DNA from 2 places in the Nocardiopsis sp. TNDT3 genome. Region 2 is predicted to be linked to the other one. Evidence: predicted binding sites of a transcription regulator. Region 2 holds the regulator's gene; the other holds the start of a gene.
The links. Region 2 encodes LexA, which represses DNA repair genes until DNA is damaged. Its sites were predicted from a motif close to TCGAACANNTGTTCGA; they were not measured.
Positions count from the first base shown of each region.

Region 1 (3,401 bases), on a different contig from region 2:
CGATGTCCAGCGGGATGGCGGTGGCGCCGGGGCCCTTGCCGACCACGACGTCGACCCGGAAGTCCTCCATCGCGACGTAGAGCATCTCCTCGGCGGGGCGGGCCATGCGGTGGATCTCGTCCAGGAAGAGCACCTCGCCCTCCTGGAGGGTGGAGAGCACCGCGGCCAGGTCCCCGGAGCGCTCGATGGCCGGGCCCGAGGTGATGCGCAGCGGGGCCCCCATCTCGGCGGCGATGATCATGGCCAGGGTGGTCTTGCCCAGGCCCGGGCCGCCGGACATGAGGATGTGGTCGGGCGCCCGGTTGCGCCGCTTGGCGCTGTGCAGCACCAGGGAGAGCTGTTCGCGCACGCGTTCCTGGCCGACGAACTCGTCCAGGGCGCGGGGGCGCAGGGCGCCCTCGATCTGGCGCTCGTCCGTGCCCGCGTCGGGCGAGACCGCGTCGCGCTCGTAGGGCGGGGGCCCGCCGGGGGCCGAGCCCCGGGGGTCTTCCTCGTGGAAGTCGTACACGGGGTTTCCTCCTTCCTAGGCCCGGCTGAGCCTGCGCAGGGCGCTGCGCAGCAGGACGGCGACGTCGTCGGTGTGCTCGGCCTCGGCCGCCACGGCGGAGGCGGCGGCCTCGGCGTCCTTGGCCGACCAGCCGAGGTTGACCAGGCCGGAGACCACCTGTCCGCGCCAGGCGCCGTTGGGCTCGCTGCCGGTCCCGGCGGCCTCGGACCCGGGCAGGGTGCCGTCGGTGAGCACGGGCGCGTCGAGCTTGCCGCGCAGTTCCAGGACGATGCGCTGGGCGCCCTTCTTGCCGATGCCGGGCACCCGGGTGAGGGCGGTGGTGTCCTCGGTGGACACGGCGTGGCGCAGGCTGGAGGGGCTGTGGACGGAGAGCATGGCCAGGGCCAGGCGGGGACCGACACCGGAGGCGGTCTGGAGCTGCTCGAACAGGTGCTTCTCGTCGTCGTCGGCGAACCCGAACAGGGTCAGGGACTCCTCGCGCACGACGAGGCTGGTGGCCACGGTCCCGGTCTCGCCCACGTGCAGGCGCGAGAGCGCGGAGGGCGTGCACTGCACGGTCATGCCGACCCCGCCGACGTCGATGACGGCGGTGCCCGCGCCGCGTGCGGCCACCCGGCCGGTGAGGAACGCGATCATCTGGTGTGGGCACCGGGGACGGTGCCCCTCTCCTTCCTGGGGGCGGGGCGCTAGCGGCCGCGGGTGCGGCGGGCCAGCTCCACCTTGCGGGCGAAGTCCTGCTGGGCCTGGGCGACGCGGGCCTGGGCCCCGCCGCGCCAGATGTGGCAGATGGCCAGGGCGACGGCGTCGGCCGCGTCGGCGGGCTTGGGGGGTCCGTCGAGTCCGAGGATACGCGCCACCATCGTGCCGACCTGCGCCTTGTCGGCGCGGCCGTTGCCGGTGATGGCGGCCTTGGCCTCACTGGGGGTGTGCATGGCCACGGGCAGGCCGCGGCGGGCGGCGCAGACCAGGGCGATGCCGCTGGCCTGGGCGGTGCCCATGACGGTGCTGAGGTTGTGCTGGGCGAAGACGCGCTCGACGGCGACGGCGTCGGGCTGGTAGCGGTCCAGCCACTCCTCGATGCCGCGCTCGATCCCCACGAGCCGGTGGGGCAGGTCGGTGTCGGGGCTGGTGCGCACGGCGTCGGCGCCGAGCAGGGTGAGCGGTCGGCCGATGGCGCCCTCGACGGCGGCGACACCGCACCGGGTCAGCCCGGGGTCGATCCCCAACACGCGCACGCGCCTCACCCCTGCCCTCTCGAACGTCCGTTCGCCCACATGCTAGCGGCGGGCGACGACGTCCGCCTCCGGCCCGCCCGGGCGTGTCCGCCCCCGGGGGCGCCCGGCGGGCCGGAACCCGCCGCGGCCGCGGACCGCCCCGTCGCGAGCGTAGCCGCCCGACCGGGCGCGGCCGCACGACCCGGGCCCGCGCGCCGCCTTCGCGCTTTTCGGAGAAAAGGGATGGACGGGACGCCGAACGCGTGCTAAGTTGCTCTCAGTTCGAGAAATACTCGATGTGAGAACAACTGGAGGCGTACGTGGCCGACCCGCGCGACGAGGAGGGCGAGAGCCGGTTCCTCGCCGACTACGACCCGCACGCGTTCGCCCCGGTCGCGGTCACCGTCGACGTCGTCGCCCTCACCATCCGGTCGGGCGTGCCGCACGTGCTGCTGACGCGGCGCGCCGCGCACCCCCAGCGCGGCTGGTGGGCGCTGCCGGGCGGGTTCGTCCGCGCCCAGGACGGACCGGACGGCCCCGCCGACCCCGACCTGCCCGACGCCGCCCTGCGCGTGCTCTCGGAGAAGACCCTGCTGCCCACCGAGCTGCACCTGGAGCAGCTGGGCACCTACGGCGCCCGGGACCGGGATCCGCGCATGCGCGTCTTCTCGGTCGCCTACGTCCTGCTGGCCCCCGACCTGCCCGACCCGCACACCGGCCGGAACACCGAGGAGGCCGCCTGGATCCCCTGGCGCGACCTCGGCCACGGCGACGGCGCCCGCGCCGGACTCGACCTGGCCTTCGACCACGGCCGCGTCCTGGCCGACGCCGTCGAGCGCGCCCGCTCCAAGCTGGAGTACACCCCGCTGGCCACGGCCTTCCTGCCGCCCGCCTTCACCATCACGGCGCTGCGCGAGGTGTACGAGGCCGTGTGGGGCCAGTCCCTGCACGCGGCCAACTTCCACCGCAAGATCCTCGCCGCCCCCGGGTTCGTGGAGGACACCGGGGAACTCGCCGAGCGCGGCGGCGCGGGCGGCGGACGGCGTGCCCGGCTCTACCGCGCGGGCGGCGCCGCCCTGCTGCACCCTCCCCTGCTACGGAGCACGCAGTGACCCCCGAGAGGAGCCCGATGACGGCCACCGGCCCCGCCTTCGAGGACGCCGAGCGCCAGGTCGCCCTGGCGGGCGACCCCGTGGAACTGTTCGGCCCGCTGCCCGAGGACGGCGGCGTGCCCCCGGCGGCCACGGCCCGCCACCGCGAGCTGGCCCGCGCGCTGCACCCCGACACGGCGCCGCCCGGAAGCGGCACCGGCCCCTTCGCCCGGCTCTCGGAGCTGTGGGACCTGTACCGGGCGATGGCCGCGGGCGACCTGCGTCTGGACGACCTCACCCTGGCCACCGGCGCGCACACCTACCGGATCGGCCGGGAGCGGCTGGCCCGCGGAGACGTCGCCGACCTCCACCCGGTGCGCTACCGGGCGCCGGAGTGGCGCGACGCGGTGCTCAAACTGCCCCGCGCACCCCGCGACAACGACCTGCTGGAGGCCGAGGCGACCGCGCTGCGCCGCATCCGGGAGCACGGCCACGAGCGCTACCGGGCCTTCGTCCCCGAACTGGTGGAGTCCTTCAAGCACCGCGACGCCGCCACCGGCGTGGAGCGGCGGGCCAACGTCCTGGGGC
Region 1 is NZ_QPFC01000099.1:1,451-4,851, forward strand. It holds gene ruvB (Holliday junction branch migration DNA helicase RuvB) at 1-508, opposite strand, end outside; gene ruvA (Holliday junction branch migration protein RuvA) at 524-1,144, opposite strand; gene ruvC (crossover junction endodeoxyribonuclease RuvC) at 1,195-1,743, opposite strand; gene DQW06_RS02835 (NUDIX domain-containing protein) at 2,043-2,834, shown strand; gene DQW06_RS02840 (hypothetical protein) at 2,852-3,401, shown strand, end outside.
Region 1: the regulator LexA is predicted to act here: its motif matches at 1,763-1,778, upstream of ruvC (crossover junction endodeoxyribonuclease RuvC).

Region 2 (3,401 bases):
CCAACCGCAGAGCCGGGGCTGCGCCACCGCCGCCGTGGTCGCCGCCGCCCTGGTGCTGGTCGTGCTCGCCGCCGGGGCGATCTGGTACGTGGTGACGCGCGACACCCCGGAGGCGAGCGACTTCGGGGCGGCGCCCGAGTGCTCCGTCGCCGAGACCGGGACGCTGGACGAACTGGTGCCCGACCACGGGTTGGAGGTCGAGGAACCGGTCGGCGGCCCGCAGGAGGCGTTCGGCTCCGGCTGGCAGTGCCGGTGGGCGACCCCCGGCGGCCCCGGCGAACGGGTTCCGGCCACCGCGACGCTGGTGGCCGTGGCCGCCCCCGACCCGGGCGGTGTCACGACGGCCGCCGACAACCTGCGCACCACCACCTCCCAGTACGACGCGCAGGAATTGGAAGGCGTCGGCGAGGAGGCGGTCGCCTGGGTCCAGGAGGACCCGTACACGGTCGCCTGCGTCGGCGCCCGGGTGTCCAACCTGTACCTGGAGACCTGTTACAGCCTGGCGGCCAGCTACGACGCGCAGAACCCGGGCGACCGGGAGCGCATGGTCGCGGGCGCCGAGGAGTTCGCGCTGTCCGTGACCGAGGCGCTGCCGGACTCCATCCCCGAGTGAGGCTCCGGCGCGGTTACCAGGCCGTGCCCAGGAACTCCTCCAGCGCGGGCGCGACCTCCTCGGCGAAGGGGCGCTGTTCGTCCAGGACCGTGGCCCCGGGCTCGTCCCGGTAGCGGCGGAAGATGTGGTCGGTGTCGGGGACGTCCACCCGTCGCGCGCCGTCCAGACCGGTCATCAGCCGGTCCACGTCCTGCCGGGAGACCTGCGCGTCCCGCTCCCCCCACAGCACCAGCACCGGGGTGCCCCCGGGCAGGTCCTCCGCCAGGTCGACGGGGTCGAAGGCGTCCATGTAGGCCAGGAAGTCCTCGTTGACCGGGGTGTAGACGCCCAGGCCCCCACTGGGCATCTCCACCCCGCTGAGCGCACGCCCGGACCTGATCGCGGCCCGTCCGGCGCGGGAGTCCGAGAGGAGCTGGACCACCTGCCCCTCCTCCACCTGGCCCGAGGCCTCGACGGCACGCGCCTGCTCGGTGAGCTGGCGGTCGATCAGGTCGAGGTAGCGCGTACCGGGAGGCGCGGCCAGCACGAGCGCGGGGGAGGGGTGCTCCGCGCCGATGAGATCGTGGGCGCGCAGCGCGTACAGGGCGCCCTCGCTGTGCCCGACGACGACCACCCGCTCGGGGTCCACCTCGGGCTGGGAGACGAGCTCCTCGTAGGCGGCCGCGACCTGCTCGTCGAAGATCACCGGGTCCACCGGCGCGACCTCGCCGCCGGGGTCCGGCGTCTCGAAGTCCGCACCGCTGCCGTACTTGTCGTAGCGCAGCGAGGCCACCCCGACCTCGGCGAGCACCCGGGACAGGTTCTGGTTGGTGTTGGCGTCGGGGCGCACGGAGCTGTTGCCGTCGCGGTCGGTGGGACCGCTGCCGGAGATGATGAGCGCGCCCGGAACGGTACCGGAGACGTCCTGGGGCATCCGGAAGGTGCCGGACACCTCGTGCCCGCCGCCCTCGAAGGCCACCTCGCGATCGACGCCGCCGACCCCCGGCGCCTCGGCGGCCCCGTCGTCGGCGGGGGCGCAGGAGGCGGTCAACAGGACGGCGCTCGCCGCACCGAGCAGTGCGGTGCGCCAGCGGGCGGCGGGGGAGGAGGCACGTGTGAACACCTCCTCAGCCTAGCGGCCCGCGTCCGTCGGCCCCGCGTCGTCCACAGGGGGAAGCGCCCCCGATCCCTCCGAGGGGAGAGGGACCGGAGACGCGGGTACGCGGGGACCTCAGACGCGGCGCATGACCGCGACCACCTTGCCGAGGATGGTGGCGTCGTCGCCGTTGATCGGCTCGTAGGCCTCGTTGCGCGGCATCAGCCACACGTGGCCGCCCTCCTCGCGGCGCAGTACCTTGACGGTCGCCTCCTCGTCGAGCAGCGCCGCCACGATGTCGCCGTTGTTGGCGTCCTGCTGCTGGCGCACCACCACCATGTCGCCGTCGGTGATGGCGGCGTCGGTCATCGAGTCGCCGACCACGGTGAGCATGAACAGGCGCCCCTCACCCACCAGCTGACGCGGCAGGGCGAGCACGTCCTCCACCGACTCCTCGGCCAGGATCGGACCACCGGCGGCGATCCGGCCGACCAGCGGCACGGCGGCGGCGCGCGAGAGGTCGATGTCCTCGGGCACCAGGGTCCGCCCCGAGGCGCGCCCGGGCGTGCGCAGCTCCACCGCGCGCGGCCGGTTCTGGTCCCGGTGCAGGTAACCCTTGCGCTGGAGGACCTTGAGCTGGTGCGCCACGCTGGACGGGCTGGACAGGCCGACCGCTTCCCCGATTTCCCTTATCGACGGGGGGAAACCCCGCTCCCGGACATAGCGCTGGATGCAGTTCAGCACGCTCTGCTGGCGCGCGGTGAGTTTGGGGGCTTCGGGCGTGGACCCGCCCGTGTTCTCCGCTGGTGCGAGAACGGTGGCGGTGTCTGCGGTTCCGGGATTCTCCTCCGGCACGGCCGGGCCTCCTCGGCATTCGGTTCGGTCAGGGCCTGCTTGTGTGACTGGCCACCCCCGGTCCGCGACCGTGCCGACCTGGGGGTCCACGTGATGGCGAAACCGGTGTGAAATCAAGGTCAACTTTAGTCGTTGCACACGGTGATATCAAACAAGCGTTCGAGGCTGGGGACAATTGCCGTCGCGCGTATTCGCGGACAATTTCCGGCCTGCACTTACGTGTGTACACGCGTTCACGCGCTGTTGTCCCCGGAATGCGCGAACGCGTGTCCGTGGCAGCGGTTCCGGCCAGGCACGGGGGTCTTATCCCGGGGCGAAGGCTCGACCGAAATCCCCGCGACACCGGGATTCCGACGCCCGCCGCCGGGGCGCGGGGGCTCCGGGCGGCGACGCTATCCTTGAGCGCGGTGCCGGGCCGCCCCCGCAGCGATCCGCCCGCGCCGACCTCCCCGCCCCGTCCCGCCGCCGCGGACCGCGATGCCGCGCGGCCGTTCGGCCGTGTCCGTGACACGCCCGTGCCGGGGTTGCGGCGGGTCAGGAAGAAGTCTAGGTTCGACCACAACATCTGGTGTGGCGACAGGGGCGATTGCCCAGAAGTTGTGGTTTAGTGGTACCTAGGCGTTGTCGTTCGGTGAGAGAAGCAGGTGAACCAGGGTGCACTGTCCGTTCTGCCGCCATCCGGACACCCGGGTGATCGACAGCAGGTCCACCGACGACGGCGCGGCCATCCGACGCCGCCGGTCCTGCCCCGTCTGCGAGCGCAGGTTCACCACCCAGGAGACCGTCCTGCTGATGGTGGCCAAGCGCTCGGGGGTCACCGAGCCCTTCAGCAGGACCAAGATCATCGCCGGGGTGCGC
Region 2 is NZ_QPFC01000765.1:6,876-10,276, reverse strand. It holds partial or broken gene DQW06_RS18915 (hypothetical protein) at 1-613, shown strand, start outside; gene DQW06_RS18910 (S9 family peptidase) at 627-1,715, opposite strand; gene lexA (transcriptional repressor LexA) at 1,824-2,543, opposite strand; gene nrdR (transcriptional regulator NrdR) at 3,198-3,401, shown strand, end outside.